One region of the Acidovorax sp. GW458-11-26-14-TSB4 genome, then DNA from elsewhere that is predicted to be linked to it. Evidence: predicted binding sites of a transcription regulator. Region 1 holds the regulator's gene; the other holds the start of a gene.
The links. Region 1 encodes HrcA, which represses chaperone genes, less so after heat shock. Its sites were predicted from a motif close to TTAGCACTCNNNNNNNNNGAGTGCTAA; they were not measured.

Region 1 (15,029 bases):
ATTTCAAGTAAGCGAAGCTACGCTCAGCCTTCGGGGCACGGGCTCCATCGCCACGCCGTTGCGCCGATTGCGATATAAATCGCGCTTCACTCTTTTCCTGGGAATGTATGAATCGCGCTGACCTCATCGAAATCCTGGCAACCAAGCATGACCTGTCCAAGGTCGCAGCCGGAGCCATCCTGGAAACCCTGATCGACACCATCCAGACCGCCGTCAAGAAGGACGACCCCGTTCAACTGGTGGGCTTCGGCACATTCAAGTCGGCCAAGCGCTCCGCACGCACCGGCAAGAATCCGTCCACTGGCGCTGCCCTGAAGATCCCCGCGTCCACCGTGCCTAAGTTCGTCCCAGGCGCCAAGTTCAAGGCCGTGGTTGATCCGAAGGCTGCCAAGCGCAAGGCCGAAAAGGCAGGCAAGTAAGCTCTAGCTTCGAATAACAATGCCGCCAGGTCAATTGGCCTGGCGGCTTTTTCATTTCTGCAACAGTGCCACTCTTTGACACTGGCTCGTAGACAATGCGCCCATGACTACCTTCTCTGATGCATTCCGTTCTGAAGTCGTCCGCATGGCCCGCAAGGAGCTCAAGCCTGAACTCCAGGGCATGCGCAAAGCGCTTTCGTCACATCGTTCGGAGATCGCGGCGCTCAAGCGTGAAGTGAAGTCACTGACGTCGCAACTCAAGGCCGCCCAGCGCGTGGTCAAGGAGACTGCAGCGCCTGCTGACGATGAGCCAGCCCCAGCACGCAAGGGCGGCAGAAAGTGGGTCTTCAAGCCAGAGGCTCTGGCAGCAAAACGCGCCGAACTTGGCATCTCGACGAAAGAAATGATCACGCTGCTGCAGGCCTCACCTGCATCTCTTAACCGTTGGGAAACCGGCACATCGAGCCCACGCGCAGCGCAGCTGGAACGCATCCGCCTGGTGCTTGGCCTAGGCAAACGCAAAGCCCTTGCCCTGCTGGCAGAAGGCGAGGGCAAATAGCGGTTTGAGCGCCGCACTACGTCAGGCTGCCGCTGCGGCGCTCAACACCTTCGCCCCCGTGAAAATGCACTCCAGCTTCTCATTGATGTAATCCGACATCACTGGGTGCAATGGCAACGTCTGCCCGTTGTGCACATTGCATTGCGTGAAATCAATCCCATCCCTGTGCGCAGCCCGGCAGGCCGTGATGTACTCATTCATTAGCCCAGCGAACTCGATAAATGGATGGTTGCCGATGGAGACCGCGCTGCGATAAAACGCGTCTGATGCATCCTGCATGCGGGCCAGAGCTACGAGGCGTTCGTTGGCGTCCATGTTCACTTCATCCTTCAAAATTTGACGCAGGCAGCATACCAGCGAGCCATTGCGATTCAGCGATATCTCGTCACAGTGTGACCACGTTGAGATCACTCCCCAGCACCTCCCTGGCCAGCGGCACCAGGTGATCATGGCGGGTCAGGAAGATCACCTGCATCTTCGTCGACAGCTCTCCAAGTACCCGCAACCCAGCCGCCGTGCGCTGGTCATCAAAATTGATGAACAGGTCATCCGCAACGAGCGGCATATTGAGCCCTTGCTCGATCTGCAGCTCAAGTGCCGCCAGGCGCACTGCCAGGTAGAGCTGGTCCCGGGACCCCTCGCTCATTCCCGAGACTTCCACCTGCGCCCCGCCGTGCCGGATACCGTAGAGCCGAGGCGTCTGGTCGCCAGAGTCGACCAGCAGGCGCTCGAACGAGCCCAGCGTCAGTGCGCTGAACGTCGATGACGCCTTGGCCAGCATCGGACCCTGGCGGGTCTCGCGGAATTTCTCCATCGACCATTTCAGCGGGCGCGCGGTGGTGTGCAGCTTGAGGTATCGCTCGGCACGTTCGATGTCCGGCAAGGCCTGCTCGCCAGACAACGCGGCTCTCTCTGCCCCATCAAATACCGGGTGAGCTTTGGACTTGCGGCGTAAAACCAGTCCAAGTTTTCATCCGCACTCCCAGTAGGTCATTTCTGGATGGAAATCAACAGGCCGAGCTTAGACAAGCCGCACACATGAACCCTTACTCATTCACCACACTTTTCTCTTCCTTGCGCTTTTCGTACCGCCGCATCAGTGGCGTTACCGAGACCCCGTGCAACAACATCGACATCACGACCACAGCCAACGTGATGGCAAGCAACCGCTGCGCGATAACGGGTTCCAGGTCGTGGGTGATTGCGTACATCAGGTAGTACACCGAGCCGATGCCGCGGATGCCAAACCAGGCGATCAGACGGCGCTGCGAGCGCTGCATCCGCACGCCCACCAGCCCGGCGTAAACCGATAGCGGCCGAATCACGAACAGCAGCAGGGGCACAAACCACAGTACTTCGGCACCAAAGTCCACCACGGTGAGCAAAGCACCGACTACCAGCACCACTGCCACTTCGGCAAGTCGTCCAAGCTGGGCGTTGAAGCGCTCGACTGATTTCATCAGGTAGGTGGGCAATTCTTCGATAGGAGGCGTCTCGGTGGAGCGCTCGGGGGCCTGCCCATCGTCCTTGGCCCTTTGTTGCTTCTTGACAGTCTCAGCGTCTTCCACCAGCCACGGCGCCACCTCAGCCACCGGCTGTGCGGCCACGCGTCTCAGCGCCAGTCCCGCCGCAAACACGGCCAAAAAACCGTACGCGTGGCATAGCAAAGTCACACCGTAGGCCAGCGCGATGAGGCCGAGGACTATGAATTCGTCCGGCCCCAACGCCTCTCGCCTGCGGATGCGCGCGCCACTTACGGGTTTTCATCTCTTGAACTGCCCATGTAGGGCCATCAACCGCTGGGCCAGCTTTCAGGGTCAATGCGCATATTGCTAGGCGTGCAACTCCCAGCGCAGACGTGTTCATACCAAACGTGGTAACCGGACAGGTCAGGCAGCGCGTGGCCGGCGGCCTCGCGGACGGCGGCGCTGATGCTCATCGTGTCGAAGGTGCCTAGCTCTTCCCGTCCGTCCATGACGTGGGCGCGATAGTGGCAGGGTTCGAAATTGACGATGTGCAGGGACAGCAGTATCAAGTCATCGTAGCTGACTAGGTTACAGACTGGCACAGACAAGCGGATCTGTAGCAGTTCATACTTCCTGCCTTGATGCGGTAATGGCGCCGTTTCCGACAGGTTTCAACCCAAGGGAGCAGCTTTATGACAACAGCATCCGACGCGTTTGAACGCTGGCGCACTGCAGAGACCGAGGTGGAAGAAGCAACGCTTCTAGTGCTCGATGCCGTACGCCATGGCGATGCTTTCGACGTAATAGCGCAGCAAAAGGTAGTCCAGATCCTTCAGCGTGAGGCTGCCGAGCGCCTTCGCGAGTATCTTCGACTCGTGAAACTTGAAACTTCCCGTCTGCTGGCAGACCAAACACCTAAAGTGACGGGTCCGAAGGCGGGGGTGCGCTGACACGCTCCGCAAGTGCTTTGAGCACGAAGTGCCCCGCCCACGTCACAGCGTGCACCTCGGCGCATTGCACCCCATCCAATGAACTTTTGAACTCGGCAAGCACCCAGCCTGAGCCTGCCAGCCCTCTTATCAGTGCCACCTCTTCAGCGTTCGTGACCACACAGGGAAGTTCTGTCGTCGTCAAAGCCATCAAGTACCTTAGCACCATGTTTTTCACCCAATGCCTATGACTACATAGTAATAAAAAAACTGCCCGGTCGCGAGTCGGGGTTTTCTTGGGCAATGACTGGGCCTCTGCCGGGCGGCCAAACGTCGAAGCAGCTATGGGCTCTGCAGCAATGGAGGATGTATGGTGGGAAGTTTTTTGGGAGTGACTATCGTTACCGCTTCAGTTGAACAGTCTGACGGCATGTGGCACTCAAGAGCGCTGCTCTATGCTGACGATGGTGCCACCGAAGTCGAGATGTGGGGCTGGCCTTTGAAGCACGACTCGGAACAAGCGGCCAATGTCACAGCTATTGCGACTGCCAAGCGCCGCATTCATCGCGGCCAATGGCGCGACAACGAACCGTCAGATTTCGCGTCCCTATAGCGAGGTTCATAGGGCAAAAAAATGCACGCTTATCGGTTATTTTCCGCCGCTTGAATCCCCACTCGCGCCGTGCGCCAAGCGTTCACCTTCTCAGTGAACGCAGTGACCAGCAGTCCCGGCCGCCCCATATGATCCGTATGTTCGGATGCCTGCAGGCACCCTTGCGCCTTTAGTTCTGCCACCGCCAAAAGGTGCAGTGGCTCGTGCACAAACACGGGAAGCTGCCTTCTTACGATTTGCTCAAGAATCGAGTTCGGTTCGATCATGCACAAGAGTGACTTCTGATTCGACCTTGCCGTGTCGGAATTTCACCCGACACGCTCCTTCCGTTCTCCGACATTCCGCGCCAGAAGCTTGCTTAGCATGGAGGCATGAGAGGTGCCCTCAATGCGTAGAGTCTTGGCAGTGGCGTTAATGGCAGTCGCGGGCTTCGGTCTGGCAGCGATGTATCGTACCTACTTGGTATCTGAACTGCGCAAGCCCGTGCTGGCAAGCCTGGGCAACCCAAAGTCCCCTGTTTTCAAAAACGAGCTGTACGTGGGAAATTGGACGACCGAAGGCATTTTGTGCGGTCAGGTAGAGGCGGGAGCACGCACCAAGGGCTTCCAGTGGTACGCCGTTGCTAACGGCAAGGTCTTCATCGAAAACGAGGATATACGAAGGCAACTGGATGACGCAGGCATCAGGCGGTGCACTGAAAGCGCCGCGGCCAATGATGTCCCTTGGTGGTGGTTGGAATGGTGAACGAAGTCCCGCGCGCATTGCAGTTCCTGAAACCACGCAAATTTCAATCTGAAAAGAGGAGCCGACGCTCCGAATGCTCCCCGCAGCCGTGGCACCGCATCCTGGCCCAGCCGAAGGGCAGCGACGGCTGAAACAGGAAGTGGGTCGGCTGCTCTCCTTGCGCGTGGTCGGCCACGGTTTCGGTGGTGCCGCAGGTTCACACCGTAGGTGCAGCGCGTCGCCCTCGCGCCCCAGGAGACATGCGCTTCGCGCTGGGTGTACATGTCAGCTCTTGAAGTGTAAGCGGCTGCCGAAGGCATCTCGACGGGTGGGGCCCAGGGTTGTGATGTCAGGCTCGCGGTGACCAGCGATGCGGCTGCAGCTCACCGATCCGACTGGCCGGGTGAGTGGGCAAGCGATCCAGCACGTCCGTCCTTCATCCCCGGGAACTTGCCGCGGTAGATGTGCAGATCCGAGCCGCAGATGGCCGTGGCCGTCACGCGCAGTAGGATGTCGTCATCGGTGACCATGATGGGATCGGGAACGGTTTCGACGCGTACATCCTTGGCGCCTTGATAGGTAAGAGCTCGCATGGTGTTCCGTATGTTCGATGACGAAGAGACGGGCGATATGCCATAAGCACCGTGAGCGTCCAGTTAACCCATCTTGATCGAGGGCATGCAGCTCATTTGGCCTGCAGGCGTGCTCCGATGTAGGCCACGCATTCAACGAGGTTGAGGCAGGCCAGCAGTAGGTACTTCTCGGCATCAGTTCTCACGCGCAGCAGGTCGTGCTCGCCCAGGTGGCCGTACACAAACGCGAGCAGGTACCGCTCCGGGTGGTCGATGCAAGACTTCGTGATCATCTGCTCGACTAGGTCTGGCGGCACGCCTTCGGTGAACCTCATCGTCGCCGTCAGCCGTTGCAAGCAGGCTTCCTGGACGTCATCAGAGATCGTTGGCAAGGCGTACCCGCAGTGCTTCATTGCCTGGAACGCAACCAGCAAGACGTGGATTGGCACCTCAAGCTGCAGCATGTCGACCCCGTAGCGGGGCAACACGAGGATTGAGGCGAGCAAGTTTGGCTGGCGGGCGTGGATGTCGTCGGCCAGTGCAACCTTCTGTTGCGCGCTCATGCGGTTGACCTCGATGGTCGCCCGGACCATCACGGCCTGCGTCAACAAGGTCATGGCGCCGCGTCGGACGCCGGTTGCCATCGGTGCGGCAGCAAGTCCTCGAGTTGGCTGCTGCGCTGCGTCGGCAGGCGCTGCAGCACGTCGCGCAGGTAGGCCCAGGGATCATGCCCGTTGAGCCGTGCCGACTGCACCAGGCTCATCACGATGGCCGTGCGCTGACCGGCGAGTTCACTGCCGGCGAAGAGCCATGCCCGGCGCCCCATGGCCCACGGCTTGATCTGCCGTCCCAGGTGGTTGTTGTCGATCGCGACCGCGCCGTCTTCGAGGTACTGCGTCAGCGGGCTCCAGTGGCCCAGTGTGTAGTCGATGGCGCCCGCTGCGCCGCCACCGTCCGCGACCAGCCGCCGTTCGAGTGCGAGCCACGTCTTGAGCTTGTTCCAGAGCGGCTTGGCGAGTTCCTGCCGCTGGGCCCTGCGCTCGCCCTCGCTCATGTCCTTGAGCTCTGCCTCGACCGCATAAATTTGCGCATAGCGCCGTATCGTCTCGTCTCCGATTGGGCTTGTGCCATCGCGAGCCAGTTCATCGAACTTCCGACGCGCATGGGCAACACATCCCGCGCTGAGACGGTCGGGATGGATGCGGGGATCGATCACGCTGTCGTAGCCGCCATAGCGGTCGGTGAGCAGCGTTCCCGACCATCGGCCCAGGCCGCGTTGCACGTCGCCCGCGACACCGCGCCACCGTTCCGGTCATGCTGTTCGAGCCGAAGAACGCCAGCCATCCAACGCAGCGTAGGGCCGTGCGCACTTGCCCAATCGACCAGGTGGTCCCCAACAATTCTCGACCCGTCCATCGTTTCACCTCACGAATTTACTGCTTACTGCTCACTTCCTCCCCAAACGTGGAGGGCTACTCGTAAGGCAGTCCGCTCAGAGTGCACACCCAAGAGCGGGCATGCGTCAGCGCCTCTTCTTCGGTTTCGAAGATTGCAGGGAGATCGACACGGACAATTCTCCCGTCGGTAAATTCAACCGACAACACTGACCACTTTTCCATCTAAGCCTGTGCGCTAGTTGAGAAAGCGCTAGCGGGTCAATGATGGCAAATTCAGGGACCAGTGAGAGTTGACCTTCCGCCCTTACTCTCCAGGGTTCAATATCGGCTAGCAAAGCATCCAAGGGGGCTTTCGTTAACGACGCCGCGACATCATTTGCAGTGAGAATCCGATCGATCTCGTTAGAGGCTGCATTCCACATTGAGTCCTATCAGCATCTGGAACTGACTTATCGAACACTTTTGGTTCTATGCGCACCGCCTCTTGAAACAAGGCTTTTAGTGCATCATCGAATTGACTTTGAATCCAAGCGTCTCTTAATGTTTTTGGAAACAGTTTCGAATTGGCATTTAGATATGTCAGAAGTGCAGAACCATATTCGCCTGCGTAGTCAAATTTGGCACCACCAAGTTGACTCCGAAATATCTTCAGAGCCAATTCCCATGGCACTCCATCCACCGATGCACCCTCATAAATAGCAGCCGCTACATTTCCGTTCTGACTTAATTCAAAAATCTTGTTTGCAGTCTTTGAATAGCGAGGGTGCTCTCCCCCAGAGGTTGTCACAGCACTATCTGCGCCGATAACGATTGCCCGCTTATTCAGAATTAGAACTTCACTTGTCATGTCGCCCCTCCACAGTTCGGCCATTATGAAGTAAGCAGCACTGGCAATGATCGATGCGATCACTGCTACATTGTTGAACGTCGCAGCCCAACCGTGGGAACGTTCAACCCCACACACTGGTTCATTGTCCTACTGATGATCGCGCCTTTTATGGCGCTTCTTGTCGCGCCCTCGTGGCGACCCGGCGACGCGCCGGCTTCAACGGCGCCTGGGCCCTGCTGATGCTGATGCTGATGCTGATGCTGATGCTGATGCTGATGCTGATGCTGATGCTGATGCTGATGCTGATGCTGACGCCGATGCCGATGCCGATGCCGATGCCGATGCCGATGCCGATGTTGGTGCCGGTGGTGGGCCTGCTGTCGCACTGGGTCGCGTCCTTCTTGAAATGGCCGCCTAGCCGCGAGTACCGCACGGAGACTTCGCGCGGCTGGCAGATTGCTAGGGTGCTGCTGCCCCCAACGCTGCTGACGCTGGACCCCAGAAATAAGCGGCAAGGTTGGCCTGGGCGCTGGCATGGGTCGGTGCGCGAGCGCCTGGCGACCTGCCTCCGCCAAAGATGGCGGTAGTGTTTCCCCCAGTCGCACCGGCTGCCACCACGCCGGCACCGGCTTTCACGCCGCACATTCCAGACGCGGCCGCTCCTGACAGCCGAAGGCGTTCTCTTTCGACGAAGCGTTCCCGCCCGCCAAGTGGCGTATCAGACTGCTACGAACTGCTTGTCGTCCAACCATGCGAGGCCGCGGGCGATTTCGTACACCTGTCCCACTACCACGGTGCTCTCGTCGGTGTGGCTGGCCGCCAAGCCAGTGCCGATTTCGTCCGCGCCCCCCTTGCGCCGTTTGTAATTTAGCCGGCAGCGTATAGGCAGGGCCCGTCTTCGCGTCCGCCGTCTGCTCGCCGGGCGAGTGTGCCTAAGTGTCTTAATCTGTCTTCCCCGTCAGCGCCAACAGGCGCGCACGGGCGCGGTGCGCTGGGCCTGTGGCGTGGTGGCGCGCTCCTGATCTAGCTGCGCGACCTCCATTCGGTCATTCGCCCGATTGAAGTACCCAGCTGCGATCTGCGCCAGCGTGAGCCGCCGCAGTCAGTCTCGTGCCCGCGGCCGCGCGCTGGGTCGGTCCGGCCTGCTGCCGGGCTTCCCGCCGTAGCGCCACCTAAATGCCAAGCCTCGAGCAAAGCGCCGGGCTCGTTCTGGCGTATCTGCCCTGCTAAATGGCTGCACGGTGTCCCTCATCGCAGCCCAGTTGCCGAAATCAGGCCCACCGCAGCGGTGGCTGTCAGTGATGCTGATGTCCCACACCTCGGCGCCGCTGGGCTGCAGCTCAGGCTTGCGACCGCGCAGGTTGCCGTAGCCAAAGCGAACTGCCACCAACGAACGGCAACCATACGGCAACGAAATCTTGAAAAACAAAAGCCTGATATCTATTCGATAGCAGGCATTCCTGAGTTTACTGGTAGGGCGTGAGGGACTTGAACCCGCGACCAAAGGATTATGAGTCCTCTGCTCTAACCAACTGAGCTAACGCCCCCTGTACCTGACCAAAGATGGGGCACACGGTATTGTAGGGGTATCCAGCGGCTCAGCGGCGGTGGCTGAGCGCGTTGGAGACCAGCTTGGAGGTGATGTCCACGATCTGGATCATGCGGTCATAGGGCATGCGGGTGGGGCCGATCACGCCCAGGGTGCCCACCACCTTGCCGTCCACCTCGTAGGGCGCGCTGACCACGGACAGCTCTTCGAACGGCACCACCTGGCTTTCGCCACCAATGTAAATGCGCACGCCCTCGGCCTGGTTGGAGAAATCGAGCAGGCGCAGGATCTGTGTCTTCTGCTCGAACAGATCGAACGCCCGGCGCAAATTGCCCATGTCGCTGGAAAAGTCGCTCACGGCCAGCAGGTTGCGCTCGCCGGAGATGACCACCTCGTCCTGGGCCTCGCCCTCGGAGCCCACGTTCACGGCGGCCTGCATGAGCGAGCCGATCTCGCCGCGCAGCGCGTCCACCTCGGACTTGAGGCGCTCGCGCACCTGCTCCATGGCCAGGCCTGCGTAGTTGGCGTTGAGGAAATTGGCGGCCTCGACCAGTTGCGACTGGGAGTGGTCGATGTCGGTGAAGATCACCCGGTTCTGCACGTCGCCCTCGGGCGAGACGATGATCACCAGGAAGCGCCGCTCCGACAGCCTGAGGAATTCGATGTGCCGGAACACCGAAGTGCGCCGTGGCGCCATGACAACACCCACGAACTGCGAGAGGTTGGACAGCAGGTTGGCCGCGTTGGCGATGACCTTCTGCGGCTGCTCTGGCGCCAGCGGGGGTGAAATCAAGGGGTCACGCTGCACGGTCAGCATGGTGTCCACGAAAAGCCGGTAGCCCTTGGCCGTGGGAATGCGCCCGGCAGAGGTGTGCGGGCTGGCGATCAGGCCCAGGTCCTCCAGATCGGCCATCACGTTGCGGATGGTGGCCGGCGACAGGTCCATGCCCGAGGCGCGCGACAGCGTGCGCGAGCCAATGGGCTGGCCATCGGCTATGTAACGCTCCACGAGCGCCTTGAGCAGCAACTTGGCACGGTCATCCATCATGGACCTGATTTTAATGAGGGAAGCAGCCCGATCTCTGTCGGGTTTCGCCTATCGTTGTGCGCACAAGCATCCCACGGGATGCACTAGCATCGGGCAATGGGCACCCGCGCGGCCACCGTTCACCAGGTACAAGGCCCCGCCGGATCCCCGTGTTCCAACAACAATGATGTAATTTCGCGATGACGTCCAATTTCCGCCATGTCGCGCTGATCGGCAAATACCAGCATGCCTCGGCCACGGGCTCGACCATGACCGAGGCCTCGCGCCAGGCCCTGCAGGACATCGCCCAGTTCCTGCAGAGCCAGGGCTGCTCTGTGGTGCTGGAGTCCGAGACCGCAGCCAACAGCGGCCTGGGCGACTACCCGGCCATGGACGTGGACACCATCGGCGCGCGCTGCGACCTGGGTCTGGTGGTCGGCGGCGACGGCACCATGCTGGGCATAGGCCGGCAACTGGCGCGCCACAGGACCCCGTTGATCGGCATCAACCAGGGGCGGCTGGGCTTCATCACCGACATCCCCTTCGGCACCTACCAGACCACCCTGCCCCCCATGCTGCAAGGGGAGTACGAGGAGGACCTGCGCCCGCTGATGCATGCCCGCGTGGTGCGCGATGGCCAGGTGGTCTTCGAGGCCCTGGCCATGAACGACGTGGTGGTGAACCGGGGCGCCACCTCGGGCATGGTGGAGCTGCGCGTGGAGGTGGGCGGCCGCTTCGTGGCCAACCAGCGCGCCGACGGCCTGATCATCGCCTCTCCGACAGGCTCCACGGCGTATGCGCTGTCGGCCGGCGGCCCCATGCTGCACCCCTCGATTCCCGGCTGGGTGCTGGTGCCGATTGCGCCGCACACCCTGTCCAACCGCCCCATCGTGCTCTCGGACGCGACCGAGATCGCGGTCGAGGTGGTCAGCGGCCGCGACGTGAGTGCCAACTTCGACATGCAGTCGCTGGCCTCGCTGCTGCACGGCGACCGCATCCTGGTGCAGCGCTCCGAGCACTGCGTGCGCTTTCTGCACCCGCTGGGCTGGAACTACTTCGCCACCCTGCGCAAGAAGCTGCGCTGGAACGAAGGGGGCTCCTGACCATGGCCCTGAGGCGCATCACGCTGCGTGATTTCGTCATCGTCGAGGCGCTGGAGCTGGAGCTTCAGGGCGGATTCACCGTGCTCACCGGCGAGACCGGCGCTGGCAAATCCATCCTGATCGACGCCGTTCAGCTGGTGCTCGGCGCCCGCGCCGATGCCGCCCTGGTGCGCGAGGGATGCGCCCGCACCGATGTGTGCGCGGAATTCGACGCCCCGGCCCATATCCGCCCCTGGCTCGAAGAGGCCGGGCTCGAGGGCGAGGACTTGCTGTTGCTGCGCCGCACGGTGGACACCCAGGGCAAGAGCCGCGGCTGGATCAACGGCACGCCCGCCACGGCCACACAGCTGCGCGCGCTGGGCGAGCTGCTGCTCGACATCCACGGCCAGCACGCCTGGCAGAGCCTGACCCGGCCCGAATCGGTGCGCGGCCTGCTCGACGCCTACGCCGGCACCAGCGACCGCCCCACAGTGGAGCGCTGGAACCAGTGGCGTCAGGACCAGAAGGCCCTGGCCCAGGCGCGCGCCGCGCAGGCCACCCTGCAGCAGGAGCGCGAGCGCCTGCAGTGGCAGATCGCCGAAGTGGACAAGCTGGCCCCGGGCGATGACGAATGGCCCGAGCTCGACGCCCAGCACAAGCGCCTGTCCAACGCCTCGGCGCTGATGGACGCGGCCAACGCCGCCATTGCAGCCCTCACGGGCGGCGACGCAGAAGGCGGGGGCGGAGCGCTCGACGGCCTGTCGCGTGCGCAAGACCTGCTGCAGGGCCATGAGCACCTGGAAGCCGAGTTCGCCAGCGCCGCCGACATCCTCAACTCCGCCGTGGCCCAGGCCGGGGATGTGGTGCATTCGCTGCACGCCTATCTGCGCCACAACGACCTGGACCCCGAGCGCCTGGCCGCCGTGGATGCGCGCCTGTCGCTGTGGATGACGCTGGCGCGGCGCTACAAGCGCAGTCCGGTGGAGCTGCCCGCCTTGCTGCACGGCTGGAAGGCCGAGCTGCAGCGGCTCGACGCCGCGGCCGACCTGGGGGCCCTGGAAAAGGCCGAGGCCGCCAGTGCCCGGGCCTACCAGGCCGCGGCGCGCGCCCTGTCGCTGGCGCGGGCCAAGGGGGCGCCCCGGCTGTCGGCCGCCATCACCCAGGCCATGCAGGGCCTGGGCATGGCCGGCGGCCAGTTCGCGGTGGCCCTGGACAAGCTGGCCGAGCCCACCGCCCACGGCACGGACGACGTCGCCTTTCTCGTGGCCGGCCACCCGGGCACGAGCCCCCGGCCCATCGGCAAGGTGGCCTCGGGCGGCGAGCTGTCGCGCATTTCGCTGGCCATCGCCGTCACCACCAGCGCCCTGGGCGAGGCGCCCACCCTGATCTTCGACGAGGTGGACTCGGGCGTGGGCGGGGCCGTGGCCGACACCGTGGGACGGCTCATGCAGCAGCTCGGGCGCGACCGCCAGGTGCTCACCGTCACCCATTTGCCCAAGGTGGCCGCGCGCGCCGACCACCACCTGCTGGTCTCCAAGCGCAGCAGCGCCCGGGGCACGGCCAGCCAGGTAGTGGCCGTGCAGGGCGAGGACCGCATTGCCGAGATGGCGCGCATGCTGGGCGGCGATGCCTCCAGCAAGGCGACCGTGGCCCACGCGCGCGAGATGCTGGCCATCGCGCCGCCCGCCGCCCCCGCTCGCCGATCCAAGAAGAGGAAGCAGACCGATGGCGCTTGAGATCGTGCTGATCACCGGCATGTCCGGTTCGGGCAAGTCGGTGGCCCTGCATGCCCTGGAGGATGCGGGCTACTACTGCGTGGACAACCTGCCGCCCGAACTGCTGCCGGCCTTCGTGGCGCTGGAGCACCGCCACCATGGCAACCGCGTGGCCATCGCCATGGACGTGCGCAGCGCCACCTCGCTGCCGCTGGTGCCGCTGGAACTTGACCGGCTGCGCAAACAGGGCGTGGTGGTGCACTCGCTGTTCCTGGACGCGACCATCGACACCCTGGTGCGGCGCTTTTCCGAAACGCGCCGGCGCCACCCGCTGTCGCATGACGAGCTGACCCCCGATGCGCTCAAGCAGGGCCGGCGCGCGCTGGTGCAGATCATCGAGCTGGAGCGGGAACTGCTGGCCGAATTGCGCGAGGAGGCGCACGTCATCGACACCAGCGCCATCCGTGCCTCGCAATTGCAAAGTTACGTAAAGACCTTGATGGCGACCGCACCCGGGCAGCTGACCCTGGTGTTCCAGTCCTTCGCCTTCAAGCGCGGCCTGCCCGTGGATTCGGACTACGTGTTCGACGTGCGCATGCTGCCCAATCCGCATTACGAACCCGAGCTGCGCGAGAAAACCGGACTGGATGCCCCCGTGGCCGATTTCCTGCGTGCGCAACCCGATGTGGCGCTGATGCAAAGCCACATCGAAGGCTTTCTGGCGCACTGGCTGGAGATGCTGGACCGCAACCACCGCAGCTACGTGACGGTGGCCATTGGCTGCACAGGTGGCCAGCACCGCTCGGTGTACCTGGTGGAGCGGCTGGCCGAGGCCTTTGGCCGGCGCTGGGCCACGCTGCGACGCCACCGCGAGCTGGACGGGCGCTGACCCGGCGCCTTACAACAGGCCGCCGAACAGATTTCCCAGCAGCTTGCGGATGGGCGCAGGCAGCCCCATGGCTTCCCACTCGCTGGCGCCGTACCAGCCGCCCTCCCCGGTCGCTTCGCGGTCCATGGGCACGCTGAGCACCACGGGGTGCAGGTGCAAATCCCGATGGGTCAGCACATGCAGGAAGGCGCCCAGTGCCTCGGTCTGCCCCGGGGCCACCGGAGCGGGCAGGTGCGCCAGATGGTCGTGCAGGTGCGCCTCGTCGGCGAACACCGGCAGGCAGAACAGTCCGGCCCAGATGCCCGAATCGGGCCGGCGCTCCAGCCAGACACGGCCTTGCGCGTCGCGCATCACCAGCAGCCACCACGATTCAGCCCGGCGCTTGAGCTTGCGCGTGCGCACCGGGTAGCGCTCGGCATCGCCCGCCTGGCCGGCCACGCAGATGTCCACCAGCGGGCAGGGCGGGCAATCGGGCGCGCGCGGGCTGCACAGCGAAGCGCCCAGGTCCATCAAGCCCTGGGTGTAGCGCGGCATCGCGTTGGCGAGGTCGTCCGTGGGCAGCAGCGCCTCGGCTTCGTCCCACAGCAGGCGCTCGTTCTTCGCCACCGCCAGGTCGGCATCGAAACCCAGCACCCGCGTGAGGACGCGGCGCACGTTGGCGTCGAGGATGGGCGTGCGTTCGGCAAAGCAGAAGGATGCGATGGCGCCGGCCGTGGACCGGCCTATGCCCGGCAGGGTGGCCAGCACCTCGGCCGTGCGCGGAAAAGCACCGCCATGCAGGGCCACCACGGCCTGGGCGCAGGCGTGCAGGTTGCGCGCCCGGCTGTAGTAGCCCAGGCCGCTCCACAGGCCCATGACCTCATCCTGCGGTGCGCGGGCCAGGGCCTGCACGTCGGGGAATCGCTCCAGGAAGCGCGCGTAGTAGCCCAGCACCGTGCTCACCTGGGTCTGCTGCAGCATGATCTCGGACAGCCAGACCCGGTACGGGTCGCGCGTGTTCTGCCAGGGCAGGTGGTTGCGCCCGGCCGTCGCCTGCCAGCGCACCACGCGCCGGGCGACCTCCCCAGCCGCCACACTCATGGAAGCGGCAAGGCCACGTCCACGGCGGACTCTTCGATCACGGCCGGATCGGCGTCGAGCGGCGCGATCAGCTGCGAAGTCAGCTCCTGCAGGCGGTGCTCAAGCTGGATCAGCTCGCCCTCGCCCTCCTCGATCTCCGCGATGCGCTCCACCAGCCCGCTGGCGGCCTGCTGGATGCGG
Region 2 (15,029 bases), on a different contig from region 1:
GTCTTCCATGGAAAAACCCAGCGGCTCGATGAGGTGCAGCGTGCAGCCGGTGTTGGCCGCCAGCCGGATCACGTTGCCGGTGTTGGGCGGTATTTCGGGCTCGACCAGGACGATATGGAACATGCAGGTATTTTCACGCGAAGCATGTTCCCTGGGCGCCGACCTTGTAACAAATTATGGGGTGTCCATCGGCGTGCCTGCGCCCGGCTCCGTGCGCGCAAGCACCAGGGCCACCACCGAGGCGCAGCCTGCCTCGCGCAGTGCGGTGGCCGCGGCGTCCATGGTGGCGCCGGTGGTCATCACGTCGTCGATCAAGGCCAGGTGCCGCCCGCGCAGGCTGGCTGCCAGCGCGGGTTCGACCACGAAGGCGCTGCGCAGATTGCGCAGCCGCTGGGCGCGGGTCAGCCGGGCCTGTGCATCCGCGGTGTGCAGGCGCACGAGCGCACCGGCCTGCGCTGTGGCGGGTGACAGGGCGCGGGCCAGCAGCCAGGCCTGGTTGAAGCCGCGCTCGCACAGCCGTTCGTGCGAAAGCGGAATCGGCAGTACCAGGTCGGCGTTGTCCAGTGCGCTCTGCACCCCGGGCGCGCCGCGCATCAGCGCGGCCAGCGTGCCGGCCCAGCCTGGATCGCCCCGGAACTTGAAATCGGCCACGGCGCCGGACCAGGGGTATCCGTAATCCACGGCAGCCAGGCAGCGGTCGGGCACCGGCGGAGAGCGCAGGCAGGCACCGCACACCGGCACGCCATCGGGCACCCGCAGGGCGCAGCGTGTGCAGCGCGCAACAGGCTGCGCAAAGCGCGCCGTGCAGGCAGTGCAGATGCGCGTAGCGGGCCAGGCGTGGCAGACAGCGCACTGGCTGGGCAGGGCGCGCGCCAGGGCCTCGAGCCCGCGGCCCAGCCCCGATTGCCTGGATAGCCCCGTGAACGCCTTGAACCGCATGAGTCAATATACTCGTTGGACCCCCGGTTCCTACGACATGCCCACAGAGCGCCCCCCCACGATCGACCCCCTGGCCGCAGCCCGCTGGCACGCCGCCGCACCTGCCATGGCCCCCTGGCTCCACGAGGAGGTGGCGCGCCGCATGGAGGACCGCCTGCAGTGGATACGCCAGGCGCCCGCCGCCTGGTGTCACTGGGACCCCGTGCGCGGCGGTCTGCAGGGCCATGCGCTGGTGAGTGCCCGCTATCCCAAGGCGGCCTGCCAGGTGGCCGAGACGGCAGCGCACTGCGTGCCCGTGGCTGAACAGGCGCTGGCCCGGCCCTGGTGGAGCCCGGCGCGCTGGACCGGGCCGGTGCCGCAGTTCGGCCTGCCCGCCGATGCCAGCGTGCAGATGCTCTGGGCCAACATGGCACTGCACATGGCGGCCGACCCGCAGGCCCTCATCGGCCAGTGGCACCGGGCGCTGGCGACAGATGGCTACCTCATGTTCTCGTGCCTGGGGCCCGACACCGCGCGCGAGCTGCACGGCGTCTACGCCACCATGGGCTGGCCACCCGCCGGTCATGCCTTCACCGACATGCACGACTGGGGCGACATGCTGGTGCACGCCGGCTTTGCCGAACCGGTGATGGACATGGAGCGCATCACGCTGACCTTCGCCACGCCCGAGCGCCTGCTGCAGGAGCTGCGCGAGCTGGGCTGCAACCTGCACCCCGGCCGCTTCGGCGCACTGCGCGGGCGCGGCTGGCGCGAGCGCCTGCATGCGGCCCTGGTGCAACACCTGGCCGACCCGGCGCAGGGCGGGCAGCTGGCGCTGACTTTCGAAATCATCTACGGCCATGCCTTCAAGCCCGCGCCGCGCCTGAAAATGAGCGCCAGCAGCGCGGTTTCGCTGCAGGACATGCGGGCCATGCTGGCCACCGGTACAGGTAGAAGTACCGGGTAGCTGCCTGTCAATGACATGGAACAAGGCACGCTACAATTCAGGGTTATTGGGATTTCGGGCATCTTCCCGCGCAACGTAGCGGGCTGCGCATGCCGCGCCAGTGGCTTTCCTGGTGTGGTCTGCAGCCGGCAGTCTTGTGGGCACCTCCGGTGACAGGCTTGGTATTTCGTTTTGCCACGGTCTCGGGCCAGCGCATCGATTGGCGCCTGGCCCGCAACTGCTCGGTCACCCCCGCGCAGATGGGCTGGATGTACCTGTCGCTGTGTGCTGTGTCGCTGGGCATCGCCACGTTCTTCTGGATGCTCGGAGCCCGTCTGGTCATGCCCTTCGCGTGGCTGGAGATGGTGGTAGTTGGATTGGCATTCGCCATGTACGGACGTCATGCGGCCGATGGCGAGAGGATTTCACTGCAGGGCTCGCGCCTGGTGGTGGAGTTGGAGACAGCAGGCAAGCTGATACGCGCCGAATTCGACCGGAGCTGGGTTCGCGTAGAACCCAAGACCGGCGACCGGTCGCTGATCACCCTGTCTGGCCAGGGCCGATCGGTGGAGGTGGGGCGCTATGTGCGCCCCGAGCTTCGACCGGCACTGGCATCGGAGATACGCATGGCCTTGCGCGCAGCCTGACCCCACGCAGGAGCGCCAGCAGGGATTGGTTAATTTGAGGCTTAGTAAATGAGAACTATGAAGAGCATTTCCAACAAGCTGGCTTCTCTGCTCCTGATCGCCGGTACATGGGTAGGTGGCGTGGCCCATGCCGTTCAAGACCTGCCTGGCGGGCCTGCAGTCAATCAGCTCAATCTGCATCCTCCGGTCACGAGGATTGCCGAGGAGCAGCATTTCCTGCATTGGATGATGCTCATCATCTGCACGGTGATCTTCGTGGCCGTGTTCTCCGTGATGTTCTATTCCATCTGGAAGCATCGCCAGTCCAAAGGCGCCAAGGCCGCCAACTTCCATGAATCGGTGACCGTCGAAGTGATCTGGACCATCATCCCCTTCATCATCGTGATCCTCATGGCCCTGCCCGCCACCAAGGTGCTGGTGGCCCAGAAGGATACGACCAATGCCGACCTCACCATCAAGACCACGGGCTACCAGTGGAAGTGGGGCTATGACTACATCACCGGCGAGGGCGAGGGCCTGGCCTTCATCTCCACGCTGGACAGCAGCCACCGTGTGATGTCCGACAGCGGCGACGTCAAGGCGGCACCCGCCGACTACCTGCTCAAGGTGGACAACCCCATGGTGGTGCCGGTCAACAAGAAGATCCGCATCATCACCACCGCCAACGACGTGATCCACGCCTTCATGGTGCCGGCCTTCGGCATCAAGCAGGATGCGATCCCCGGCTTCGTGCGCGACACCTGGTTCCGTGCCGAGAAGATCGGCGACTTCTATGGCCAGTGCGCCGAGCTGTGCGGCAAGGAACACGCCTACATGCCCATCCATGTGAAGGTCGTCTCCGCCGAGGACTACACCGCCTGGGTGGCCGACCAGCGCAAGAAGGCCGCCGCCAAGCTGGACGACCCGACCAAGGTCTGGACCCTGGACGACATCATGAAGCGCGGCGAGAAGGTCTACGCCGCCAACTGCGCCGCCTGCCACCAGGCCAACGGCAAGGGCGCGGGCCCGATCAAGCCGCTGGACGGCTCGGCTGTGGTGCTCGATACCGACCATGCCAAGCAGATCCAGATCCTGCTCAAGGGTGCTGCCAACGGCGCCATGCCATCATGGGCGCAGCTGAGCGATACGGACCTTGCGGCCGTGGCCACCTACACCAAGAACACCTGGTCCAACAAGACCGGCCAGCTGGTGCAGCCTGCCGAAGTCGTCGCCCAGCGTGGCAAGTGATCACCGCCCAACGTACTGATTGAGGAAACCAAGATGAGCGCAGTTCTTGACAACCACGGGCACGGTGGCGACCACGCACACGACGACCACGGCCACCACGGCCCCACCGGCTGGCGCCGCTGGGTGTTCGCCACCAACCACAAGGACATCGGTACCCTGTACCTGCTGTTCGCCTTCGCCATGCTGATGGTCGGCGGCATCCTGGCCCTGCTGATCCGCGCCGAGCTGTTCCAGCCCGGCCTGCAACTCGTGAACCCCGAGCTGTTCAACCAGCTCACCACCATGCACGGCCTGATCATGGTGTTCGGCGCCATCATGCCGGCCTTCGTGGGCTTCGCGAACTGGATGATCCCGCTGCAGATCGGCGCCTCCGACATGGCGTTCGCGCGCATGAACAACTTCAGCTTCTGGCTGATGATTCCTGCCGCGGCCATGCTGGTCAGCTCCTTCTTCATGCCCGGCGGCGCCCCCGCCGCCGGCTGGACGCTGTACGCACCGCTGACGCTGCAGATGGGCCCCTCCATGGACGCCGGCATCTTCGCGATGCACATCCTGGGTGCTTCGTCCATCATGGGCTCGATCAACATCATCGTGACCATCCTGAACATGCGCGCCCCCGGCATGACCCTGATGAAGATGCCCATGTTCGCCTGGACCTGGCTCATCACCGCCTACCTGCTGATCGCCGTGATGCCCGTGCTGGCCGGCGCCATCACCATGACGCTGACGGACCGCCATTTCGGCACCAGCTTCTTCAACCCCGCCGGCGGCGGTGACCCGGTGATGTACCAGCACATCTTCTGGTTCTTCGGCCACCCCGAGGTGTACATCATGATCTTGCCGGCCTTCGGCATCGTGAGCCAGATCGTGCCCGCCTTCGCGCGCAAGAAGCTCTTCGGCTACGCCTCCATGGTGTATGCCACCTCGTCCATCGCCATCCTGTCGTTCATCGTGTGGGCGCACCACATGTTCACCACCGGCATGCCCGTGACCGGCCAGCTGTTCTTCATGTACGCCACCATGCTGATCTCGGTGCCCACGGCCGTGAAGATCTTCAACTGGATCGCCACCATGTGGCGCGGCTCCATGACCTTCGAGACCCCGATGCTGTTTGCCGTGGGCTTCATCTTCGTGTTCACGATGGGCGGCTTCACCGGCCTGATCCTGGCCATGGCACCCATCGACATCCAGCTGCAGGACACCTACTACGTGGTGGCCCACTTCCACTACGTGCTGGTGGCCGGCTCGCTGTTCTCGATGTTCGCAGGCGTGTACTACTGGCTGCCCAAGTGGACCGGCCACATGTATTCCGAGACGCGCGGCCAGATCCACTTCTGGGGCTCGCTGATCACCTTCAACATCACCTTCTTCCCGATGCACTTCCTGGGCTTGGCCGGCATGCCCCGCCGCTACGCCGACTACCCCATGCAGTTCGCCGACTTCAACGCCATCGCCTCGGTGGGCGCTTTCGGATTCGGCCTGATGCAGGTGTACTTCTTCCTGGCCATCGTGCTGCCTGCCATGATGGGCAAGGGCGCTGCGGCCCCCGCCAAACCCTGGGACGGCGCCGAAGGCCTGGAATGGGAAGTGCCTTCGCCCGCACCGTTCCACACTTTCGAGACCCCGCCCAAGCTGGACGCTACCGCGACCCGCGTGATCGGCTGAAGACCATGCCCATGACCCCCGAACAGAAGAAGAGCAACCTGCGCCTGGGTTTGATCCTGGCGTCCATCGCTGCGGCCTTCTTCATCGGGTTCATGGTCAAGATGGTCCTGCTGTCCTCCCGCTGAAGCAGCAGCAACAGCCAAAGGCCCTGGACCCGACACCATGAACCTGCGCCGCGAAAACGCCAAGATGGTCGGCAAGCTGGTCGTGATCGCGGCCGGCATGTTCGCCTTCGGCTACGTGCTGATCCCGATCTACAAGCACATCTGCGAGATGACGGGGATCAACATCCTGTCGCTGTCCGAGCGCCAGGTGCCCGGCAACGGCGTGGCCGGCAAGGACGTGAAGATCCCCGCCAACACGCAGGTGGACAAGAGCCGCACCATCACCGTCGAGTTCGACGCCAATGCACGCGGCCCCTGGGACTTCAAGCCCGCGCAGCGCTCGGTGCAGGTGCACCCCGGCGAGCTGACCACGGTGATGTACGAGTTCCAGAACGTGCAGAATCGCCGCATGGCCGCACAGGCCATTCCGAGCTACGCACCGCGCCAGGCGGCAGCGCACTTCAACAAGCTGGAGTGCTTCTGCTTCAACCAGTACACGCTGGAGCCCGGCGAGAAGAAGGAATGGCCCGTGGCCTTCGTGATCGACCCGCGCCTGTCCAAGGACGTCACGACGATCACCCTGTCCTACACGTTCTTCGAGGTGGGCGGCAAGACACCGGCCGCGCCTGAGTCCACCGCGGCAGTCGCCCCGGTGCTCCAGCCAGCCTTGCAAGGAGCCGGATCATGAATGCCCCCTCGCCGGTGCAGCGCAAAGGCTCGCTGCTGCGCACCATCCGCGCCGTGGCTTGGTCCTTCGTCGGCATGCGCAAGGGCAGCGAATATGCGCAGGATGTCGAGAAGCTCAACCCGGTGCACATCATCGTGGTCGGGCTCATCGCGGTGTTCCTGCTGGTGATCGGGCTGATCGCCCTGGTGAACTTCATTGTGTGACGGCGGCGGCATAGGCAAGACACCAGAGATACCGAGCGTCCCCACGGATACCGATAGACAGATAGATAACAAAAGATTTTGAGATTCAGGAGCTGAAATGAGTGCAACAACCCCCGGAACGACACCGTACTACTACGTGCCCGCCGAGTCGCGCCATCCGGCGATGGCGGCGGCCGGCCTGTTCTTTGTGATCCTGGGCGCAGGCCAGTGGATCAACGGCCACGACTGGGGCAAGTACTCCCTGGCGCTGGGCCTGGTCTGGTGGCTGTTCGTGCTCTACCAGTGGTTTGGCGACGCCATCCGCGAAAGCGAAGGCGGCCTGTACGGCCACAAGATCGACCTGTCGTACCGCTGGAGCATGAGCTGGTTCATCTTCTCGGAGGTGATGTTCTTCGGCGCCTTCTTCTCGGCCCTGTGGTGGGCGCGCGCGCATTCGGTGCCGGCCCTGGGCAGCCTGGACAACGCGCTGCTGTGGCCCGACTTCAAGGCCGTGTGGCCCAGCATGGCGGCCGGCATGACGGCCTCGCCCGCCGGCATCGTCGAACCCTTCCAGACCGTGGGTCCCTTCTGGCTGCCCACCATCAACACCGCGCTGCTGCTGACCTCGGGCGTGACGCTGACCATCGCCCACCACGCGCTGCGCGAGAACCACCGTGGCAAGACCATCGCCTACATGTGGGCCACCGTGCTGCTGGGCTTCGTCTTCCTGTGCGTGCAGGGCTACGAGTACTACCACCTGTACACCGACCTGAACCTCAAGCTCAGTTCGGGCGTGTTCGGCTCCACCTTCTTCATGCTCACCGGCTTCCACGGCTTCCACGTGTTCCTGGGCATGCTGATGCTGCTGTTCATCACCTTGCGCCTGCAAAAGGGCCACTTCACCCCCGAGAAGCATTTCGGCTTCGAAGGCGCCGCCTGGTACTGGCACTTCGTGGACGTGGTCTGGCTCGGCCTGTACGTGCTGGTCTACTGGATGTAACCCACGCCTCCAACGAAAAAAGCGCCGCGAGGCGCTTTTTTTGTGCCGCCCTGGAGCGGGGCGGGTTCAGCGCGAGGCCGGCAGTCCCGTGGGCTGGATATAGCCCAGCTGCCAGGCCACCAGGATGCACAGGAACAGTACGATGGACAGCCCCACCCGCACCGCCAGCGCCCGCGCCATGCGGCTGCCCCGGGCCTTGTCGTCGCCGGCATCCTTGCCGCCGCGCATCATGAAGAACAGGGCCGAGGCCAGGCTGGCCAGGATGGCGATGAAGGCCAGCACAACGAGGTATTTCATGGAGCACATTATCCCGTGACACGCACGCAACGCGCCCTGGGCCCGCTTTTCTGGCTGATCCTGCTCGCAGCCCTGGCTGGCATGGCGGTCACGGCATCGCTCGGGCGCTGGCAGTTGTCGCGCGCCGCCGAGAAAGAGTCGCTGCAGGCCCAGATCGACGAGCGCACGCGCCAGCCGGCCATCGATGGCCGCGCGTTGCTGGCGCCGGCCACGCCCGAAGCTCGGCAGGCGCTGGTGCACCGCGCCGTGCAACTGCAGGGCACCTGGTTGCCCGAGCACACCGTGTACCTGGACAACCGGCAGATGCAGGGCCGGCCCGGCTTCTTTGTGCTTACCCCCTTGCGGCTCGAGGGTGATCCTGGCGCCGTGGTGCTGGTGCAGCGCGGCTGGGCGCCGCGCAATTTCCAGGACCGCATGCAGCTGCCGCCGGTGCAGACGGACCCGGGCCTGGTACAGCTCACGGGCCGCGTGGCGCCGCCCCCTTCGCGCCTGTACGAGTTCGAAGGCGGCGACAGCGCCAAGGGGTCTTCCCGCATCCGGCAAAATCTCGACCTGGCTGCCTTCGGGGCAGAGACCGGCCTGGCGCTGGCGCCCCTCACGGTTTTGCAGACCGGGGGTGCTGCCGAAGGTCTGCTGCGCGACTGGCCGGTGATCGGCGCGGGCGTCGACAAACACTATGGCTATGCATTTCAATGGTTCGGGCTCTGCGGCCTGATTGCACTCCTCTATGTCTGGTTCCAAATCGTCCGACGCTTCCTTCGCCCACGCCGCCAGCCAGGTGCCTGAGCGCCCTGGCAGCGGGGTTGCCCACCCGCTGGGGCTCACCGTGCACAGCCTGCCCGAGGCGGGCGAGGCCGTCGCCACCAGCCAGCGCACACGCCATGGCCGCCTCAAGATGTTCGGCGTCCTGCTGATCTGCGCCGCCCCGGTCATCGCTTCATACTTCACCTACTACGTGATCCGGCCCGAGGGGCGCCGCGTCTATGGCGAGCTCATCGATCCCCAGCGCAGCATGCCCGCGCTGGTGGGCACTGCGCTCGATGGCAAGCCGGTGCCCCTGGCCTCGCTCAAGGGCCAGTGGCTGCTGGTGAGCGTGGCCGGCGGCGACTGCAACGACGCCTGCCAGAAGCACCTGTACCTGCAGCGCCAGCTGCGCGAGACCCTGGGCCGCGAGAAGGACCGCGTGGAATGGGTCTGGCTCGTCAACGACGCCGCCCTGCCGCCGCCGCTCTTGGCCCCGGCCCTGCAGCAGGCCACCGTGCTGCGCCTGGCACCAGAGGCCCTGGCCGCCTGGCTGGCGCCTGCCGCCGGCCATGCCCTGCAGGACCACATCTACGTGGTCGACCCCATGGGCAACTTCATGATGCGCTTTCCCGCCGCCATGGACCGCAGCGGCGCGGCCAAGGCCAAGCGCGACCTGGACCGCCTGCTGCGCGCCTCTTCCTCCTGGGACGAGGCCGGCCGGCCCGCCAAGCCATGACCGATACCCAGCCCCTGTACGACCTGGCGCCGCTGGCCCGGCTCATGCTGCTGGGCGTGATCATCGCCCTGGGCCCGCTGGTCTGGGTGTGGCTGCGCAACCGCAAGAGCACGCCGCTCAAGCGCCTGCAGGCGCTCACCGTGCTCACGCTGTTCCTCACCTTCGATCTGGTGCTGTTCGGCGCCTTCACGCGGCTCACCGATTCGGGCCTGGGCTGCCCCGACTGGCCCGGCTGCTACGGCAATGCCAGCCCGGTGGGCGCGCGTGCCGAGATCGCCGCCGCACAGGAGGCCATGCCGACCGGCCCCGTCACCCACGGCAAGGCCTGGGTGGAGATGGTGCACCGCTACCTGGCCACGGGCGTGGGTGTGCTCATCATCGTGATCACCGTGTCCTCGTGGGTGCAGCGCCGCCAGGCACGGCAGCAGGCACCGGGCCAGGGTGCTGCCGAGCCGCCCATCAGCCCCTGGTGGCCCACCTTCACGCTGTTCTGGGTGTGCCTGCAGGGCGCGTTCGGCGCGCTCACGGTCACCATGAAGCTGTTCCCGGCCATCGTCACCCTGCACCTCATCGGCGGCCTGGTGCTGCTGGCCCTGCTGTGCGTGCAGGCCGTGCGCCATGCGCACTGGGCGCAGGGCCGGATGGCCGAGCGCATTGCCCCGGCACTGCGCCAGGGCCTGCTGTGGACCACTGTGCTGGTGTCCGTGCAGATCGTGCTGGGCGGCTGGGTGAGCACCAACTACGCCGTGCTCGCCTGCACCACCTTCCCCACCTGCCAGGGCAGCTGGTGGCCGGCCATGGACTTTGCGCAGGGCTTCCAGGTCTGGCGCGAGCTGGGCATGCTGCAGGACGGCACACACATCAGCTTTGCCGGCCTCACGGCCATCCACTACGCGCACCGGCTCATGGCCTACCTGGTGCTGGCCGCGCTGCTGGCGCTGGTGTGGCGCCTGCGCAAGGCGGCCGTGTTGCCGGTGCAGACGCGCTGGCTGCTGGCGCTGTCGCTGGCGCAACTGGCCACCGGGCTGTCCAACGTGGTGCTCGACTGGCCGCTGCTGGCCGCCGTGCTGCACACCGGCGGCGCCGCCGCCCTGGTGGTGGTGCTGACCTGGGCGCTCGCGTCCAGCCGGTCCGCTGCCGCTGCCGCCCCCGAAGAATCCCCGGCGCCGCAGGGCGCATCGAGAAGAGTGTCCGCATGAGTGTCGCCCCCGCCGCCCTTTCGTCGCCGCCCTCGCGCGTGGCCCAGTTCTATGCCCTGACCAAGCCGCGCGTGGTGCAGCTCATCGTGTTCTGCGCGCTCATCGGCATGGTGCTGGCCGTGCCCGGCCTGCCTACCGCCCAGCAGCTCGGCCGCATGGCCATCGCCTGCCTGGGCGTGTGGCTGGTGGCCGGTGCTGCCGCCGCCTTCAACTGCATCGTGGAGCAGGGCATCGATGCCAAGATGAAGCGCACCGCCTGGCGTCCCACGGCCAAGGGCGAGCTGTCCAACGTGCAGACCCTGCTGTTCTCGGCCATCCTGTGCGGCGCGGGCTCGGCCCTGCTGTACTTCGCCGTGAACCCGCTGACCATGTGGCTCACGTTTGCCACTTTCGTCGGCTACGCGGTGATCTACACCGTGATCCTCAAGCCCGCCACGCCGCAGAACATCGTGATCGGCGGGGCCTCGGGCGCCATGCCGCCGGTGCTGGGCTGGTCGTCCATGACGGGCGACGTGGGTCCCGAGGCGCTGATCCTGTTCCTCATCATCTTCCTGTGGACGCCGCCGCACTTCTGGGCCCTGGCGCTGTACCGCGTGGAGGACTACCGCAAGTCCGGCCTGCCCATGCTGCCCGTGACGCATGGCAACGAGTTCACGCGGCTGCAGGTGTTCCTCTACACGCTGATCCTGTTCGCGGGCTGCCTGATGCCCTTTGTCTACGGCATGAGCTCTTGGATCTACCTGATCGCCGCCGTGGTTCTCTCCGCGGGCTTTTGCGGCTACGGCTTCGCGCTGTGGCGCAAGTACTCGGACGAACTCGCGCGCAAGACCTTCCGCTTTTCCCTCATCCACCTGAGCGTGCTGTTCGCAGCCCTGCTGGTGGACCACTACGTGCTCTGATGACGCACCACCCCATGATGCACAAACGAAACGCCTTGAAAGCCATCGCCCTGGGCACCGCAGCACTCGCCAGCGGGGCGCTGCTTACCGCCTGCGGCGACAAGAAGGGCCAGGCCCTGCAGTTCCGCGGCGTGGACATCACCGGCGCCGACTATGCGCGCGACCTGCCGCTGCCCGACCACAACGGCCAGATGCGCAGCATGAAGGACTTTGCGGGCAAGGTGGTGGTGGTGTTCTTCGGCTTCACCCAGTGCCCCGACGTCTGCCCCACAGCAATGGCTGAACTGGCCGAGGTGAAGAAGGCGCTGGGCAAGGATGGCGACAAGTTGCAGGGCCTGTTCGTCACCGTGGACCCGGAGCGTGACACCCCCGAGGTGCTCAAGGCCTACATGGCCAACTTCGACCCGGGCTTCCTGGCGTTGCGCGGCTCGCCCGAGCAACTGGCTGCCGTGGCCAAGGACTTCAAGATCTACTACAAGAAGGTCGAGGGCAAGACCCCCACCAGCTACAGCATGGACCACTCGGCCGGCAGCTACGTGTACGACACGGCCGGCCGCCTGCGCATCTACAACCGCTACGGCAGCGGCGCGCAGGCGCTGACCGAGGATGTGCGCGCGCTGCTGAACGCCGCTGCCTGAGCGCAGCCATAAAAAAGCCCTCCATCGCCATGCGGGGGAGGGCGATGGATGGGCGCGACTGTTTACTCGGCCTTGATGCCGCGCATGGCGATCACGCCGCCCAGCAGGTTGGTGTCGGCCTTGATGCGGTTGGCCAGGCCTTCGGGCGAGGTGCCCACCACCTGCCAGCCCTGCTGGAACAGCTTGCTGCGCACATCGGGGCTGCGGGCGATCTCGCTGATGAGTGCGGCGACCTTGGCCTGGATGGGTTTGGGCATGGTGGAGGGGGCGGCAAAGGCGTTCCAGATCTCCAGGTTGTAGTTGGTGATGCCGGCCTCCGCCAGGCTGGGCACATCGGGCACCAGCGGGCTGCGGCCCGAGGAGGTGACGCCGATGGCGCGCAGCTTGCCGGCCTTGACCTGGGCCTGGGCCAGGGCGGGGGGCAGCAGGGCCATCTGCAGCTGGCCGCCGAGCATGGCCGTGGCCACCTGGGGGTAGCCGGGGTAGGGCACATGCACGGGGTTGATGTTGCTGCGCGACTTGAGCAGTTCGGTGCCGATGTGGCCCACCGTGCCCACGCCGGGCGTGCCGTAGCTCCATTTGTCGCCGCCATTGCGCGCCGCCACGAAGAATTCGCGTGCATCGGCCGTGGCGGGCACGCCCGGCTGGCTCACGGGCGCGGTCAGCACCAGGGGCGAGGTGCCGATCAGGCTCAGCGGCGCCAGGTCCTTGATGGGGTCGTAGGGCACGGCGGGGTTGAGCATCTTGGCGATGGTCATGTTGCCGTTGATCATCAGGCCGATGGTGTGGTCGTCACGCGCCTTGGCCACGGCATCGGCGCCGATGTTGCCGCCCGCGCCCACCTTGTTCTCCACGATCACCGGCTGGCCCAGCGCCTTGGACAGGGGCTCGGCGATGGTGCGGGCCGTGAGGTCGGGCGAGGAGCCAGCGGGGAAGCCGACGATGATGCGCACCGGCTTGGTTGGCCACGCCAGGGGGGCGGCAGCAGCCGCCGCGGCGGCAGGCTTCTGCTGGGCGATGGCCAGGGGCGACGACAGGGCGGCGATGGCCAGGGCCAGGGCGGCGCGGCGGGGAACAACAGGGCGTGACAAGAGCATCTCCTTGAAAGTGATCTGCAGCGGCTGCAACGCCAAAGCAAAAGGGCCCCGACGGGGCCCTTTTGGTGTGGGCGCTTTTGCCGCGAAGCAGCGATGGTAACGCGCTCCCTGCGGTGAACGGCGCCGATGCTTATGCGTATTCGGCCAGCGCCTTCTTCATCTTCTTCATGGCGGCGACTTCGATCTGGCGGATGCGCTCGGCGCTCACGCCGTACACGGCTGCCAGCTCGTGCAGCGTCATGCCGCCCGAACCGTCGTCGTTCACCTTGAGCCAGCGCTCTTCCACGATGCGGCGGCTGCGCTCGTCCAGGTCGGACAGGGCGGCAGCGATGCCATCCGTGGCCAGGTGGTCGCGCTGGCGCGATTCGATCATGGCGGTGGGCTCATGCGCGGCATCGGCCAGGTAGGCGATGGGGCCGAAGGCCTGCTCGCCATCGTCGGATGGGGCCGGGTCGAGCAGCACATCGCCGCCCGACATGCGGGTTTCCATCTCGATGACTTCCTCGCGCTTGACGTTCAGCTGCTGCGCCACCGAATCGATCTCGCTGTCCGACAGGGTGTCGCGGTGCGTCGCCGCATCTGCTGCGGCGGCATCGGCCTTGAAACCCTGCTTCATGGACCGCAGATTGAAAAACAGCTTGCGCTGGGCCTTGGTGGTCGCCACCTTGACCATGCGCCAGTTCTTGAGGATGTACTCGTGGATTTCCGCCTTGATCCAGTGCATGGCGTAGCTCACCAGGCGCACGCCCTGGTCGGGATCGAAACGCTTGACGGCCTTCATCAGGCCCACATTGCCTTCCTGGATCAGGTCGCCGTGCGGCAGCCCGTATCCCAGATACTGGCGCGAGATGGAAACGACGAGGCGCAGGTGCGACATCACCAGCCGGCCGGCGGCGTCCAGATCGTTGTTGTCCTTGAGAGCGCGTGCATATTTCTGCTCTTCCTCGTGGGTGAGCAGCGGCAGGCGGTTGACGGCCGAAATATAGGCGTCCAGATTGCCCAGCGGGGGCACCAGCGCCCACGGGTTTGCGGGCGCCAAAGTCGTCGTCGCGGTTCCAGATTGAATGTTCATTCCAGAAATCCTTTCCTCTAGGGCATGATATTAGCACTCTCTTTGAGTGAGTGCTAAAGCCGAAGTTCCCATGCGTTCGCTGGGTGTTTGAGTGTGATCAAACCTATGGCCGGTGATTGTCGATTTCAGGTGAGTTTTGCCCTGTTCTCACTGAATCGTCTACCGGTTTCTCTCTGAGAACGACTTCGGCTGCTTGAAAAATAGTCTACCGAGCGGGTTTTTTGTCGGATGTAGGAACTGTGCCCAGTTGGCTGTCATGCATTGCGACCTGTGCCGTACTTCCCAGCGGTTCACAGTGCGTTGAGTCGCTGTCTGCCCTGCGTGCCCGTTGGAGGGGCATTTCCCGCATGGTGGAATCAATCGGGAGCTGAATGCCCAGCCGTATTTGTCCATCCTGCGGTGGCTGGCTGAAGTGCAAGTTTGCGCAGCCACTGTACGGGGGGCGAAATCGGGGAACTGGGCACCCGGCCACCAGTTCACCCTCCGCATCGAGTTCAGTGTGCCTTCCTGCAGGTGTTGCCAGCGATGTGACGCTTTGGCGAACACCATCCAGCGTTCCTCGAGCTGTTCACGGTCTGCATCGTCCGTGAGCATCCCTCCCACGGTGGACGCCACGGCCACCGCCGTGCCGGCATGCGAGGCCACCTTGCTGTCGTAAGGGGGCGGCCGGTGGTCGGCAATGGCTTCGGTGTTGCGCATGTTGCGGTAGGCACAGATGGCATCGCCGGTGGAGACCGCGAAGTTCACGCAGGCCAGCGCCAGCAAGGGTGTGGCGCCGCCAAACGATATGGCCGTGAGGCCCACGGCCACGCCCACCGCCACCCCGGACAGGGCCACGCCCGGCGCCTTTGTCCAGAACGAGGTCTTGGCCGCGTCCACGCCCTCCTGCCGGGCTGCGAGCAGCTTTTCACCGGCAGCCACCAGCTTGCCCTTGGCCACATCGGCCCGCGAGGGTGCCACGCCCCCCGCG

Region 2: a site for HrcA is predicted at 14,090-14,116, ahead of rpoH (RNA polymerase sigma factor RpoH). Genes of this name have one in related genera too.

What each region holds. Positions count from the first base shown of each region.
Region 1 is NZ_JBWKYR010000012.1:152,401-167,429, forward strand. It holds gene AC07X5_RS22460 (error-prone DNA polymerase) at 1-11, shown strand, start outside; gene AC07X5_RS22465 (HU family DNA-binding protein) at 108-419, shown strand; gene AC07X5_RS22470 (helix-turn-helix domain-containing protein) at 523-978, shown strand; gene AC07X5_RS22475 (hypothetical protein) at 1,000-1,293, opposite strand; gene AC07X5_RS22480 (ATP-binding protein) at 1,364-1,861, opposite strand; gene AC07X5_RS22485 (cation:proton antiporter domain-containing protein) at 2,025-2,702, opposite strand; gene AC07X5_RS22490 (hypothetical protein) at 3,137-3,394, shown strand; gene AC07X5_RS22495 (hypothetical protein) at 4,016-4,252, opposite strand; gene AC07X5_RS22500 (hypothetical protein) at 4,431-4,730, shown strand; gene AC07X5_RS22505 (hypothetical protein) at 5,093-5,302, opposite strand; gene AC07X5_RS22510 (hypothetical protein) at 5,395-5,898, opposite strand; gene tnpC (IS66 family transposase) at 5,895-6,563, opposite strand; gene AC07X5_RS22520 (hypothetical protein) at 7,034-7,588, opposite strand; gene AC07X5_RS22525 (hypothetical protein) at 7,747-8,094, shown strand; tRNA gene AC07X5_RS22530 (tRNA-Ile) at 8,978-9,054, opposite strand; gene hrcA (heat-inducible transcriptional repressor HrcA) at 9,106-10,104, opposite strand; gene AC07X5_RS22540 (NAD kinase) at 10,284-11,186, shown strand; gene recN (DNA repair protein RecN) at 11,189-12,901, shown strand; gene rapZ (RNase adapter RapZ) at 12,891-13,769, shown strand; gene mutY (A/G-specific adenine glycosylase) at 13,779-14,849, opposite strand; gene AC07X5_RS22560 (dynamin family protein) at 14,846-15,029, opposite strand, start outside.
Region 2 is NZ_JBWKYR010000002.1:78,181-93,209, reverse strand. It holds gene AC07X5_RS06900 (tRNA (cytidine(34)-2'-O)-methyltransferase) at 1-123, opposite strand, end outside; gene AC07X5_RS06895 (phosphoribosyltransferase family protein) at 175-939, opposite strand; gene AC07X5_RS06890 (biotin synthase) at 977-1,885, shown strand; gene AC07X5_RS06885 (DUF2244 domain-containing protein) at 2,035-2,511, shown strand; gene coxB (cytochrome c oxidase subunit II) at 2,569-3,738, shown strand; gene ctaD (cytochrome c oxidase subunit I) at 3,772-5,403, shown strand; gene AC07X5_RS06870 (cytochrome oxidase small assembly protein) at 5,415-5,528, shown strand; gene AC07X5_RS06865 (cytochrome c oxidase assembly protein) at 5,566-6,195, shown strand; gene AC07X5_RS06860 (DUF2970 domain-containing protein) at 6,192-6,398, shown strand; gene AC07X5_RS06855 (cytochrome c oxidase subunit 3) at 6,496-7,377, shown strand; gene AC07X5_RS06850 (twin transmembrane helix small protein) at 7,444-7,674, opposite strand; gene AC07X5_RS06845 (SURF1 family protein) at 7,690-8,460, shown strand; gene AC07X5_RS06840 (redox-active disulfide-containing membrane protein) at 8,402-9,154, shown strand; gene AC07X5_RS06835 (COX15/CtaA family protein) at 9,151-10,353, shown strand; gene cyoE (heme o synthase) at 10,350-11,252, shown strand; gene AC07X5_RS06825 (SCO family protein) at 11,267-11,890, shown strand; gene AC07X5_RS06820 (Bug family tripartite tricarboxylate transporter substrate binding protein) at 11,953-12,987, opposite strand; gene rpoH (RNA polymerase sigma factor RpoH) at 13,118-14,059, opposite strand; gene AC07X5_RS06810 (hypothetical protein) at 14,219-15,029, opposite strand, start outside.